3 regions of the Bradyrhizobium sp. MI1.4 genome follow, and region 3 is predicted to be linked to each of the others. Evidence: predicted binding sites of a transcription regulator. Region 3 holds the regulator's gene; each other region holds the start of a gene.
What was found. Region 3 encodes PhoB, which activates phosphate uptake and scavenging genes when phosphate is short. Its sites were predicted from a motif close to TGTCATNNANCTGTCAT; they were not measured.
Positions count from the first base shown of each region.

Region 1: the regulator PhoB is predicted to act here: its motif matches at 1,974-1,990, upstream of AC0L23_RS27295 (RNA degradosome polyphosphate kinase).
Region 2: the regulator PhoB is predicted to act here: its motif matches at 2,256-2,272, upstream of AC0L23_RS25545 (UDP-2,3-diacylglucosamine diphosphatase).

Region 1 covers NZ_JBVVPP010000032.1:64,168-68,468, reverse strand. Annotated here, with positions in the region: gene purM (phosphoribosylformylglycinamidine cyclo-ligase) at 1-467, opposite strand, end outside; gene AC0L23_RS27305 (CDP-alcohol phosphatidyltransferase family protein) at 623-1,165, shown strand; gene AC0L23_RS27300 (P-loop NTPase family protein) at 1,258-1,935, shown strand; gene AC0L23_RS27295 (RNA degradosome polyphosphate kinase) at 2,064-4,256, shown strand; gene ppx (exopolyphosphatase) at 4,272-4,301, shown strand, end outside.
Region 2 covers NZ_JBVVPP010000028.1:17,274-21,574, reverse strand. Annotated here, with positions in the region: gene AC0L23_RS25555 (threonine/serine dehydratase) at 1-300, opposite strand, end outside; partial or broken gene AC0L23_RS25550 (glycosyltransferase family 4 protein) at 364-1,406, opposite strand; gene AC0L23_RS25545 (UDP-2,3-diacylglucosamine diphosphatase) at 1,420-2,232, opposite strand; gene thiD (bifunctional hydroxymethylpyrimidine kinase/phosphomethylpyrimidine kinase) at 2,439-3,239, opposite strand; gene AC0L23_RS25535 (Lrp/AsnC ligand binding domain-containing protein) at 3,369-3,614, shown strand; gene AC0L23_RS25530 (c-type cytochrome) at 3,639-4,301, opposite strand, start outside.
Region 3 covers NZ_JBVVPP010000051.1:11,763-16,063, reverse strand. Annotated here, with positions in the region: gene AC0L23_RS32765 (aspartate aminotransferase family protein) at 1-991, opposite strand, end outside; gene AC0L23_RS32760 (GcrA family cell cycle regulator) at 1,447-1,959, shown strand; gene phoB (phosphate regulon transcriptional regulator PhoB) at 2,197-2,904, opposite strand; gene phoU (phosphate signaling complex protein PhoU) at 2,927-3,643, opposite strand; gene pstB (phosphate ABC transporter ATP-binding protein PstB) at 3,654-4,301, opposite strand, start outside.

The sequences.
Region 1 (4,301 bases), on a different contig from region 3:
TAGTCGCCGTCTTTGTAGAGGCCGGGCATCTCGGCCGTCTCGCCACCGATCAGGGCGCAGCCGGATTCGCGGCAGCCTTCGGCGACACCGGCGACGATCGACGCGGTCGCCTCCGGATCGAGCTTCCCGCAGGCAAAATAGTCGAGGAAGAACAGCGGCTCGGCGCCCTGCACCACGAGGTCGTTGACACTCATGGCGACGAGGTCGATGCCGATCCCGCCATGCAGGCCGGTCTCGATCGCGATCTTGACCTTGGTGCCGACGCCATCGGTCGCGGCCACCAGGATGGGATCCTTGAAACCGGCCGCCTTGAGATCGAACAGGCCGCCGAATCCGCCGATTTCGGCGTCGGCGCCGGGCCGTGCGGTGGCGCGCACCATCGGCTTGATCAGGTCGACCAAGCGGTTGCCCGCATCGATATCGACGCCTGAATCGGCGTAAGTGAGGCCGTTTTTGCGGTCGGTCATGCCCGATTTCCAGTGGGTTTGCGGCTGGTTACGTCGAATTCCGGGGACGCGCAATGGCTCGCATGGCGCGCCGCCGTATACTATGTAGAGATATCAACCGGTTCAGCCTCCAAAGGGCCGAATTCGAGGTCAGGCCGGGTGCCGGGAAGCGCCGTGTGAGTATACCGAACATCATTACTTTGGGCCGCATCATGCTGGTCCCGATCATCGTCTGGGCCATCGTGTCGAGCCAAATGGAGGTGGCGTTCGCCGTATTCCTGATCGCCGGTATCAGCGACGCGGTCGACGGCTTCCTTGCCAAGCGTTTCAACATGACGAGCGAGCTCGGCGCCTTGCTCGACCCGCTCGCCGACAAGGCGCTGCTGGTCTCGATCTACATGGCGCTCGGCATCTGGGGCGCGATTCCGCGCTGGATCGTCATCCTGGTGGTCTCGCGCGACATCATGATCGTCGCCGCCGTGATCATATCGTGGCTGTTCGACCGACCTGTGGAGATGAAGCCCTCAAAGGTATCCAAGCTCAACACTGTGGCCCAAGTGGCGTTCGCGGCGCTGGTGCTGGCCGCCCTCGCCTTCGGCTTCAAACCCGGTCCTTATGATATAATCCTGATGGGCCTCGTCACGGTCTTCACGCTCTCCTCCGTGTCGCTCTATCTTGTCGAATGGTTGCGGCACATGAGCACGATCGAGGCCAAGTGAGTTGGGAGCGGCCCCGTAAAAGGCCAACTCCCGCTCGATGAGGTCGCATCTCGTCAAACGAAGCCGGCACGCCGGCACGGAGCAAAGCAAGCGTGCCAGGCCGCGTTCATCCCCGACAGTTGGCGTTTTCGCTTCCGCATGCGGAGAGCCTGAGCCGGGACAATTTCCTCGAAGGCCCCGTCAACGCCGCCGGTCTTGCCCTCATCGACGCCTGGCCGGAATGGCCGAACCGAATCATGTGGCTGGCCGGCCCGGAAGGAAGCGGCAAGAGCCATCTCGCCGCGATCTGGGCCGAGGCTTCAGGCGCCCGCTCGACCACGGCCAATGGGCTGACCGCCGAGGCCGTCCCGGCTGCGCTCGCCACCGGCGCGCTGGTGGTCGAGGATCCCAAAGCCAGGGAATTCGACGAGCGCGCCCTGTTCCATCTGATGAATCTGGCCCGCGAGGACGGCGCCTACGTCCTCTTCACCGGACGCGAGGTGCCCGCGTCTCTCGAGATCGAGCTCGCCGACCTGCGCTCGCGGCTCCGCGCCGTCCCCGTTGTCTCGCTGCTGCCGCCCGACGACCAGCTCTTCCGCGGCCTGATCGTCAAGTTCTGCGCCGACCGCCAGCTCGCGGTGGACGAGAGCGTGGTCAGCTACCTCGCCACTCGCCTGGAGCGGTCCTCGGCCGCCGCCCGACGGGCTGTGGACCTGCTGGACAGCGAGGCCTTGCGCCTCGGCCGCCCCGTCACCCGGGCCCTGGCGGCCGAGCTGCTCCGGGATGTCTGACCAAGGCGGGTTGACGCGGCCGGGCGGCGGAACATCAATGTCATCGAAACGTCATCGCTCTAACACATGCTCCCGCGGGTTTTGCGCGTAAGTCGCAAATTGGGGCGAACTGGATGGACCGACTTCTGATGGATTCTGCGCAAGCTGTTGAAGTTAAAGAAAAAGCCCCGGAAGCCGAAGGCCCGCCGGCGATCGCATCGAGCCCCGAGCGGTTCATCAATCGCGAGCTTTCCTGGCTGCACTTCAACCGCCGCGTCCTGGAGGAATCGGTCAATCCCAGCCACCCCATGCTGGAGAGGGTGCGATTCCTGTCGATTTCAGCGAATAACCTCGACGAGTTCTTCATGGTCCGCGTCGCCGGCATCAAGGCCCAGGTGCGCGAGGGTATTGCTGAGCGCAGCCCCGACGGTCTGACCCCGTCCGAGCAGCTCGCGCTCATCAACCGGACCGTCTCGCAGCTTGCCTCCGACCAGCAGGCAATCTGGCGCGACCTGCGCGGCACGCTCGCCGACGAGGGTATCGTGCTGGTCGAGGGCAAGGAGGTCACCAAGGCGGAACGAACCTGGGTCGAGGACTACTTCCTCAGCAACGTGTTCCCGCTGCTGACGCCGCTCGCGATCGACCCGGCCCACCCCTTCCCGTTCATTCCGAGCCTCGGCTTCACCATCGCGCTCCAGCTCACGCGCGCCGCCGACGGCAAGCAGATGAACGCGCTGATCCGCATGCCCGGCAAGATCGACCGCTTCATCCGTCTGCCGGCTGACGGCAAGGTCGTCCGGCTGATCTCGCTGGAGCAGGCCACCGCGCTGTTCATCAACCGCCTGTTCCCCGGCTACAATCTTCACGGCCAGGGCGCCTTCCGCGTCCTCCGCGACTCCGAACTCGAAATCGAGGAAGAGGCCGAGGATCTCGTCCGCCTGTTCGAGACCGCGCTGAAGCGCCGCCGCCGCGGTTCGGTGATCCGACTCGAGATCGACGCCAAGATGCCGGAGCAGCTGCGCAGTTTCGTGCAGCACGCGCTGTCGACCGCCGACGACGAGGTGTTCCTGGTCGATGGCGTGCTCGCCATGAACGAGCTCTCGCAGCTCACCCGCCTTGACCGGCCCGATCTCGAATTCACCCCTTACGTGCCGCGCCATCCCGAGCGCGTGCGCGAGCAAGGCGGCGACATCTTCGCTGCGATCCGGCAGAAGGACCTCGTCGTCCATCACCCCTACGAATCCTTCGACGTCGTGGTGCAGTTTCTCCAGCAGGCGACGCGCGACCCCGACGTCGTCGCCATCAAGCAGACGCTCTACCGCACCTCCAGCAACTCGCCGATCGTGCGCGCGCTCGTGGAAGCCGCCGAAGCCGGCAAATCCGTCACCGCGCTGATCGAGCTGAAGGCCCGCTTCGACGAGGAGGCCAACATCCGCTGGGCGCGCGACCTCGAACGCGCCGGCGTGCAGGTCGTCTACGGCTTCCTCGAACTGAAGACCCACGCGAAACTCTCGATGGTGGTGCGGCGCGAGGGCGGCAGCCTCACGACCTACGTCCACACCGGCACCGGCAATTACCACCCGGTGACCGCGCGCATCTACACCGACCTCTCCTACTTCACCTCGGAGCCGACCATCGGCCGCGACGCCGCGCGCGTGTTCAACTTCATCACCGGCTACGCTGCGCCGAGCGATCTGGAAAAGATGGCGGTGTCTCCGCTGACCTTGCGCAAGCGCATCATCGAGCACATCCAGGGCGAGACCGCGCATGCACGGCACGGCCGGCCTGCTGCGATCTGGATGAAAATGAACGCGCTGGTCGACCCCGATATCATCGACGCGCTCTACGAGGCCTCCCAGGCCGGCGTGCAGGTCGAGCTCGTGGTGCGCGGTATCTGCTGCCTCAGGCCCGGTATTCCCGGCCTGTCGGAGAACATCCGCGTCAAGTCGATCATCGGACGATTCCTCGAACACGGCCGAATTTACTGCTTCGGCATGGGCCAGGGCCTGCCGAGCGCGAAAGCGGCTGTGTATATCTCCTCAGCCGACATGATGCCGCGCAACCTCGACCGCCGCGTCGAGGTGCTGTGTCCGCTGCAGAATCCCACGGTGCATCAGCAGGTTCTCGAACAGATCATGGTCGCGAATCTCAAGGACAATGAACAGAGCTGGCAATTGTTGCCGGACGGGTCCTCAACGCGTATGAAGACCGCGAAGGGCGAGGAGCCTTTCAACGTCCACAACTACTTCATGACAAATCCGAGTCTGTCTGGCCGTGGTAAGTCGCTCAAGGAATCCTCGCCGCGCCGCCTCACGCGCCGTAATGAACGTCATCAATCCTGATCCGGGATCGTCGACGTGAAGCGGCCGCGCAAGCGCGGCTCGAGC
Region 2 (4,301 bases), on a different contig from region 3:
CGCCTGCATGTCGAGGATCTTTGCCGCCGCCGCCACGCCCTGGGCGTGGTTGCCGGAGGAGAACGCGACCACGCCGCCGGCGCGCTTGTCCTGCGGGATCGAGGCGACCTTGTTGAAGGCACCGCGAAACTTGAACGACCCGGTGCGCTGGAGCATTTCCGGCTTGAGATAGACCTTTGCGCCGACACGCTCGTTGAGCACGGGAAAGGACAACAGCGGGGTGCGGACGGCGAAGGGTGCGATCACGCGTGCTGCGGCGTCGATATCGGCAGGGCCGATCGGGAGAAGCTGTTCTGTCATGCCTGATGTTATCGCGCCGGATGAGGCGCGGGCAAGGCATCTCCGGGCGAGGGCTTCTTCCCCTCAGGCGACGAATCGCGCCGGTTCTGCCCCGTTCCGGCCGGGCATCACGGCGCCGGCGGCCAAAATGCTCTCGATAAAAGCCCGGGCCGAGGCCTCCCAGGTGTAGTTGGCGGCGAATTCCACGCAGTCCTGCCGGGAGATGTCGAGCGCGGCAAAGCAGGCGCTGCGCAGATCGTGATCGAGCGCGCCAACCGGCGCATCGCCGATCACGTCGCGGGGGCCCTTCACCGGGAAGGCCGCGACAGGCAGGCCGCTCGCCAAGGCTTCGAGCAGAACGAGGCCGAACGTGTCGGTCTTGCTCGGAAACACGAAGACATCGGCGGCCGCGTAGATGTCCGCCAGCTCCTCGCCATGCTTTTCGCCGAGGAAGATCGCGTCCGGATAGGCCTCCTCCAGCGCGACACGCGCCGGGCCGTCACCGACGATCACCTTGGTGCCGGGCAGCTCGAGGTCGAGGAACGCCTCGAGATTCTTCTCCACCGCGACCCGACCGACCGAGAGGAACACCGGCGCCGGCAGGCAGAGATCGATCGCGCGGGGATGGAACAGATGGGGGTCGACGCCGCGCGGCCACAGCACGACATTGTCGAAGCCGCGCTCGGTCAGCTCACTGGCGAGCGCCGGCGTCGCCGCCATCACGGCGCGGCTGGGGCTATGGAATCGGCGCAGCGCCCGCCAGATCAGCGAGCCCGGCACCGGCACGCGGGCGCGGACATATTCGGGAAAGCGGGTGTGGAAGCTGGTCGTGAAGGGCAGCTTGCGCTGCCGGCAATAGCGGCGGACCATCAGGCCGATCGGCCCCTCCGTCGCGATGTGGATGCTGTCCGGGCGCGCCTCTTCGATCAGCTTCGCGATTCTGCCCGGGCGCGGCATGGCCACCCGCACGTCCCGATAGCTCGGCATCGCAAAGGTGCGGAACGATTGCGGCGTCAGGAACGAGAATTCGACGTCGAGACTTTTGGCGGCGTCGGCAAGCTTGGTCAGCGTCCGACCACACCGTTGACTTGCGGGTGCCAGGCGTCGGTCGCGACCAGGATGCGCATCAGGCTGCCTTTGTCATGCAGCTCTGGCTGCGACCTGCGGGACCTGTGCCGGCTTCTCGGCCTGGTCCGCCCAGGTGATGATCTCGAAATGGCCGTCGTCGTGCTCGACCAGCGCCGTACAGCTCTCGACCCAGTCGCCGCAATTCATGTAGCGGATGCCGCCCTCGTCGCGGATCACCGCGTAATGGATGTGGCCGCAGATCACGCCGTCGGCGTCGTGGCGCCGTGCCTCGGCAGCGAGTGCCTGCTCGAATGCGCCGATATAGTTGACGGCGTTCTTGACCTTCTGCTTGGCCCATTGCGACAGCGACCAATACGGCACCTTGAACATGCGCCTAAAGAAGTTGACGAAACGATTGAGCTGGATCGCGAAGTCGTAGGCCTTGTCGCCGAGATGAGCGAGCCAGCGTGCGTTCTGCACCACGAGGTCGAAGATGTCGCCATGGATGACGAGATAACGCCTGCCGTCCGCGCCGATGTGGACGGTGTTCTCGACCACGTCGATGCCGCCGAAATGCGTGCCGTAATAGTTGCGCAGGAACTCATCGTGATTGCCGGGGATGTAAATGACCTTGGCGCCCTTGCGCGCCTTGCGCAAAAGCTTCTGGACGAGGTCGTTATGCGATTGCGGCCAATGCCAGCTCGATTTCAGCGCCCAGCCGTCGACGATATCGCCGACGAGATAGATCGTGTCGGCGTCGTGGAAACGCAGGAAATCGAGCAGAAGGTCGGCTTGAGAACCGCGGGCTCCGAGATGAACGTCGGAGATGAACAACGTGCGAAAGCGCCGCTCCGGGCTCTCGTCACTCACATCGTAACTTCCCATGCGCCAGCCTGTAACAATGTCCCGTGACAGGGGGATGACCAATCGAACCTTTGAGGCACCCTCAGATACGAATCGCGCTTGCCTCGCCCACCCCGCGAATATCAGTCGCATGCGACAATCAGGCGACGTGGCGTCGCAACGCGCTCCGCAAGAACCCGGAGCTGCATGGCGGGAGGGACTAGCGGTGGCGCGCTCGCGACCGGCGTTCAGTAAAATTTATGGAAATGATGGATCGGGCCGTGTCCGTGGCCGACGCTGAAGCGGTCGGCGGCGGCGATCGCCGCGCTGATCCAGGTCTTGGCGTTGCGCACGGCGCGCTCGAGATCCTCGCCTCTGGCGAGCCCTGCGGCGACCGCCGAGGACAGCGAGCAGCCGGTGCCATGGGTGTTGCTTGTGGCAACGCGCGGCGCGGCGAGCGCGATCGTGGTGCTGGCATCGACGAGATAATCGATACTCTCGGCGCCCTCGCCGTGGCCGCCCTTGATCAGGACCGCACGACAGCCGAGCGCCAGCAGCCGGCGCCCCTGGCTTTCGATCTCGGCCTCGCTGGCCGCGACCGGCTCGTCGAGCAGAGCCGCGGCCTCGGGCAGATTGGGTGTGATCACCGAGGCCAGCGGCATCAGCTTGATGCGCAAGGCATCGACGGCATCGGACGCGAGCAGGCGATCGCCCGACGTCGCCACCATCACGGGATCGAGCACGATATGCCCGGGCGCCCAGCGCGACAGCGCGGCCGCGATCGCATCGATGCTGGCGGCTTGCGCCACCATGCCGATCTTGACCGCGCCGACCTCGAGATCGGAAAACACCGCGTCGATCTGCGCGGTGACGAATTCGGCGGGCACGGCGTGAATGCCGGTGACGCCGCGGGTGTTCTGCGCCGTCAGCGCCGTGATGGCGGACGCGCCAAAAACGCCGAGCGCGGCAAAGGTCTTCAGGTCGGCCTGGATGCCGGCGCCGCCGCTCGAATCGGAGCCGGCAATGGTCAGCGCTACGGGTGTCGTCATGGGGCGATCTTCAGCGTTTTCGAAGCCATGGCCCGTCCTAGCGCGCCTGCCTCAACCCAGCAAGTTCGCTTGCTAAATCCGGCCGGGTTTGGCCTATTAGCCGTCAGATATGCTTTCGGAGTGACCGCGATGGTTCCCTTTTTCGTCCAGATCAAATGCAAGCTCGGCCAATCCTATGTGGTCGCCAATGCGCTTGCCGAAGCCGAGATCGCCTCCGAGATCTATTCCACGGCCGGGCAATACGACCTGCTGGTGAAGTTCTATGTCGACAACGACACCGATATCGGCCACTTCGTCAACGAGAAGGTGCAGGTGCTGCCCGGCATCCAGGACACCCTCACCATCATCACCTTCAAGGCGTTTGGCGCGAGTTGACCGTCCGAAAAAGGGCAGGCCCGATCAGGTGCCGCCCTCCTTGCGCTTGGGACGCGGCGGACCGTCCACCGGCGGCAGCGATTTGAGATAGTCCGCCATCGCCGCGAGATCGTCGTCCGGCAGTTGCGAGGTGTTCTTGATCACCCGCGTCATCGCGCCGCCGACGCTGTCGCCGTCGGGCAATTCGCCGGTCTTCAGGAAATAGGCAATATCCTTCGCGCTCCACTCGCCGAGGCCCTTCTGGGTGATGTTGGGCACCCATCCCTCGCCTTCCGGATTGGGACCGCCGGCGAAGCGTTGTGCGGCCATGATGCCGCCAAGCGCGTTGCGCGGGCTGTGGCATTCCGCGCAATGGCCAAAACTGTTGACGAGATAGGCGCCGCGATTCCACTGCGGTGACTTCGCGCTGTCGGGGACGAAGGGCTTGTCGTCCAGAAATAAGAATTTCCAAATGCCGACGTTACGCCGGATGTTGAACGGAAAGCGCACATCGTGGTCGCGCACCTTGCCTGCGACGGCCGGCAGCGTTTTCAGGTACGCAAAGAGATCGAGCACGTCCTCGCGCCTGGCGTGCTGATAGGACGTATAGGGAAAGGCCGGAAAATAATGCCCTCCGTCCGGCGAGACCCCGTGCATCACCGCATTGACGAATTCGGCATCGTTCCATTTGCCGATGCCATCGGTCGG
Region 3 (4,301 bases):
CGCCGCGCACTTCGCTGACGACATCGCCGTGACGGTCGATCACGGAGGCGAGCTTCTGCTTGAGCAGCAGCGACATCCTCTGCACGTGGTCGAAGAAGCCGGGCTTGAGCATGACGTCGAGCACGGCGTTCGCAGCCGCGATCGCGAGCGGATTGCCCCCGAAGGTCGAGCCGTGCGAGCCCGGCGTCATGCCGGACGCCGCTTCCGCGGTCGCAAGGCAGGCGCCGATCGGGAAGCCGCCGCCGAGCGCCTTGGCCAGCGACATCACGTCGGGTTCGACGCCAAGGCGGCGGTACGCGAACAGATCGCCGGTGCGGCCCATGCCGGTCTGCACCTCGTCGAAGGCGAGCAACAGACCCTTCTCGTCGCAGAGCTGGCGCAACGCCCTCAGGAAGGCGGGCGTTGCCGAACGCACACCGCCCTCGCCCTGGATCGGCTCGATCAGGATGCCGGCGGTCTGCGGACCGATTGCCTTTTTCACGGCATCGAGATCGCCATGCGCAACCTGGTCGAAGCCCTCCATCGGAGGGCCGAAACCTTCGAGATATTTTGCCGATCCCGTTGCGGCCAGCGTCGCCAGCGTGCGGCCATGGAAGGCGCCTTCGAAGGTGATCATGCGATAGCGGTCGGGATGACCCTTTGCGGCGTGATAACGGCGCACGACCTTGATCACGCATTCCAGCGCTTCGGCGCCGGAATTGCAGAAGAACACGAAGTCCGCGAAGCTTTCATTGCACAGGCGCGCGGCGAGCTTTTCGCCGTCCGGGCTCTGGAACAGGTTCGACATGTGCCAGAGCTTGGTGGCCTGCTCCTGCAACGCCGCGACCAGCGCCGGATGGGCATGGCCGAGCGCATTCACCGCCACCCCGGAGGTGAAATCGAGATAGCGCTCGCCATTGGTCGCGATCAGCCAGCAGCCTTCGCCACGCTCGAAACCAAGGTCGGACCTGGCGAAAACGGGGAGCAAATGCGGCGCTGCGCTGTTAGTCATGATGGTCACTTGAATGTTGCGGACGGAGTGAGCGTGCATTGCGCAACGCACCATCGACCGGCCCGGAAAACGAAACGTGCCGCCTCTTGAGGGCGGCACGTGCGACTATCTTAGGCCTGGTGAAACGGGTGTCAATGCCGCCCGGAAAGCCTCGCGAAACGCTGAATCCGTAGTCTTGCGGTGCCGATTTTGCGGGATTTGGCCACGGAACATGTGGAAGCGAGTCGGCGGACTCTTGCGCGGGAGTCACGCCATATTGTAGCGTTTGGATTGTCAGATACGACATCTCGTGCAGTGGTTCTGATCTTTAAGTCCTTATGTACCGGCGTAAACGTTCGGGCGTTCAAGACGCGCCCGGCGAGCCTTAAGGGATTCTGGCGGCACGGGTTTTTGAAGGCTTAGGCATTCGCTGCGAGGCCCCAGGATGGCTGGCGCGCAGCGAGGGAAAGGGTGCAATGACGGTTTTGACCTGGTCCGATGATCGCGTCGAGCAGCTGAAAAAGCTCTGGGAGGCCGGACTTTCGGCCAGCCAGATCGCGGCGGAGCTCGGCAATGTGACCCGCAATGCCGTGATCGGCAAAGTGCACAGGCTCGGCCTTTCGGGCCGCGCCAAGAGCCCATCATCGGCAGCGCCGCGGCCGCGCAAGGCGCGCCCCGCGCAGCACATGATGCGGGTGAGCCGCCCGATCTCGCGCGGCAACACCGCGCTGGCGCAGGCCTTCGAGGTGGAGGCTGAGCCGGATCCGGTCACCTATGACAACGTGGTGCCGATGAGCCAGCGGCTGTCGCTGCTGGAATTGAACGAGGCGACCTGCCACTGGCCGGTCGGCGATCCCTCGAGCCCGGACTTCTTCTTCTGCGGTGGAAGGGCGCTGTCCGGACTGCCCTATTGCGCTCAGCACTCGCGCGTTGCGTACCAGCCGGCGTCGGATCGGCGCCGCGCACCGGTAAAGCCGGGTCCCCGTTAGTCGTCACGCGAAGACAGTTCAACAATTTCAGTGTCGTCCCGGCCTAGTGCGCAATTGCGCACAGGGGGCCGGGACCCATACTCCGAGCACGCAATAATCGTGCGGAAGGGGTCACTCCGAGTCTTCGCCAAACCACGTTCGGTGGTTATGGGCCCGGATCAGCGCTCGCTTCGCTCGCTTGTCCGGGACGACGGCTGAGAATGCAGGGACAGCTCGCCAACAAACAAGCCTGCAACCCTACACCTGCTCTGCCTTGGCAAACCGATCATCCAGCGCGTAGCCGGCGCCGCGGACGGTGCGGATCGGGTCCTGCTCGCGGCCGAGATTGAGCAGCTTGCGCAGGCGGCCGATATGCACGTCGACGGTGCGCTCGTCGATATAGATGTCGCGGCCCCAGACGCTGTCGAGCAGCTGTTCGCGCGAGAACACCCGTCCCGGGTGCTCCAGGAAGAACTCCAGCAGGCGATATTCGGTCGGACCGAGATCGATCGGCCGGCCCGAGCGCGCCACGCGGCGCTTGTCACGGTCGAGCTCGATGTCGCCAAAAGCAAGGACGGTGGCGAGGCGCTCCGGGCTCGCGCGCCGCAGCAGGCCTTTCACGCGCGCCAGCAGCTCCGGCACCGAGAACGGCTTGACGATGTAATCGTCGGCGCCGGTCGCAAGACCCCGCACCCGCTCGCTCTCCTCGCCGCGCGCGGTGAGCATGATGATCGGGAGCTGCTTGGTCTCGGGACGGGTGCGAAGCCGCCGACACAATTCGATGCCTGACAGGCCCGGCAGCATCCAGTCGAGCACGATCAGATCGGGGATGTGCTCCTTGAGGCGGGTGTCGGCGTCGTCGCCGCGCATCACCGTCTCGACGTCATAGCCGTCGCCTTCGAGGTTGTAGCGGAGAAGCTCGGTCAGGGCTTCCTCGTCCTCAACCACCATAATGCGTGCGCCCATCGGGTCGTCGCTCCTTAAATCTTCAGGTGTTCGGTACCGTGTTGGCAAAGGTCGTCATGTCGCCCTTCGGCCGCTTGTCGGTGATCGCCTGGCCCTCGATCATGTAGAACACGGTCTCGGCGATATTGGTGGCGTGGTCGCCGATCCGCTCGATGTTCTTGGCGCAGAACATCAAATGGATGCAGAACGAGATATTGCGCGGATCCTCCATCATGTAGGTGAGGAGTTCGCGGAACAGCGAGGTGCAGATGGCGTCGACTTCCTCGTCGCCCTTCCACACCGCCATCGCCGCCGGCAAATCATGCGCGGCATAGGCGTCCAGCACCGACTTGACCTGCTGCTGCACGAGGTCGGTCATGTGCTCGAGGCCGCGGAACAGCTTGAGCGGATGGAAGTCCGTCTCCAGCGCCGCAACCCGCTTGCCCATGTTCTTGGCGAGGTCGCCGATGCGCTCGAGATCGGTCGCGACGCGCATGGCGCCGACGATCTCGCGCAGATCGACCGCCATCGGCTGGCGGCGGGCGATGGTGAGCACCGCACGCTCCTCGATGCGCTTCTGCAGCGCGTCGAGCTCGGTGTCGATGGCGACGACGCGCTGGCCGAGCGGGACGTCGCGGCGGATCAGCGCGTCGACGGACTCGACGATCATGCGCTCGGCGATGCCGCCCATCTCGGCGACCAGGCGAGTGAGTTCCTGGAGGTCGGTGTCGAAGGCCTTTGCGGTATGTTCAGAACCCATGTCGCGTCTCCTAGCCGAACCGGCCGGTGATGTAATCCTGCGTGCGCCGATCGGACGGCGACGTGAAGATCTTGCTGGTGTCGTCGAACTCTATCAGCTCGCCGAGATACATGAAGGCGGTCTTGTCGGAGACGCGCGCCGCCTGCTGCATGTTGTGGGTGACGATCGCAATCGTGTAATCCTCGGACAGCTCCTGGATCAGCTCCTCGACCTTGGCGGTCGAGATCGGGTCGAGCGCCGAACAGGGTTCGTCGAACAGAATCACCTCGGGCCTCACCGCGACGGTGCGGGCGATGCAGAGGCGCTGCTGCTGGCCGCCGGAGAGCGACAGGCCGGAGGCGTTGAGCTTGTCCTTGACCTCGTTCCACAGCGCGCCGCCGCGCAGCGCCTTCTCGACGCGGCCGTCCATCTCGGACTTCGAGATCTTCTCATAGAGACGGATGCCGAACGCGATGTTCTCGTAGATCGTCATCGGGAACGGCGTCGGCTTCTGGAACACCATGCCGACGCGGGCGCGCAGCAAATTGAGGTCCAGCCTGGGGTCGAGAATGTTGGTCTGATCGAGCATGAGCTGACCGGTGGCGCGCTGGCCGGGATAGAGGTCGTACATCCGGTTGAAGATGCGCAGCAGGGTCGACTTGCCGCAGCCCGACGGACC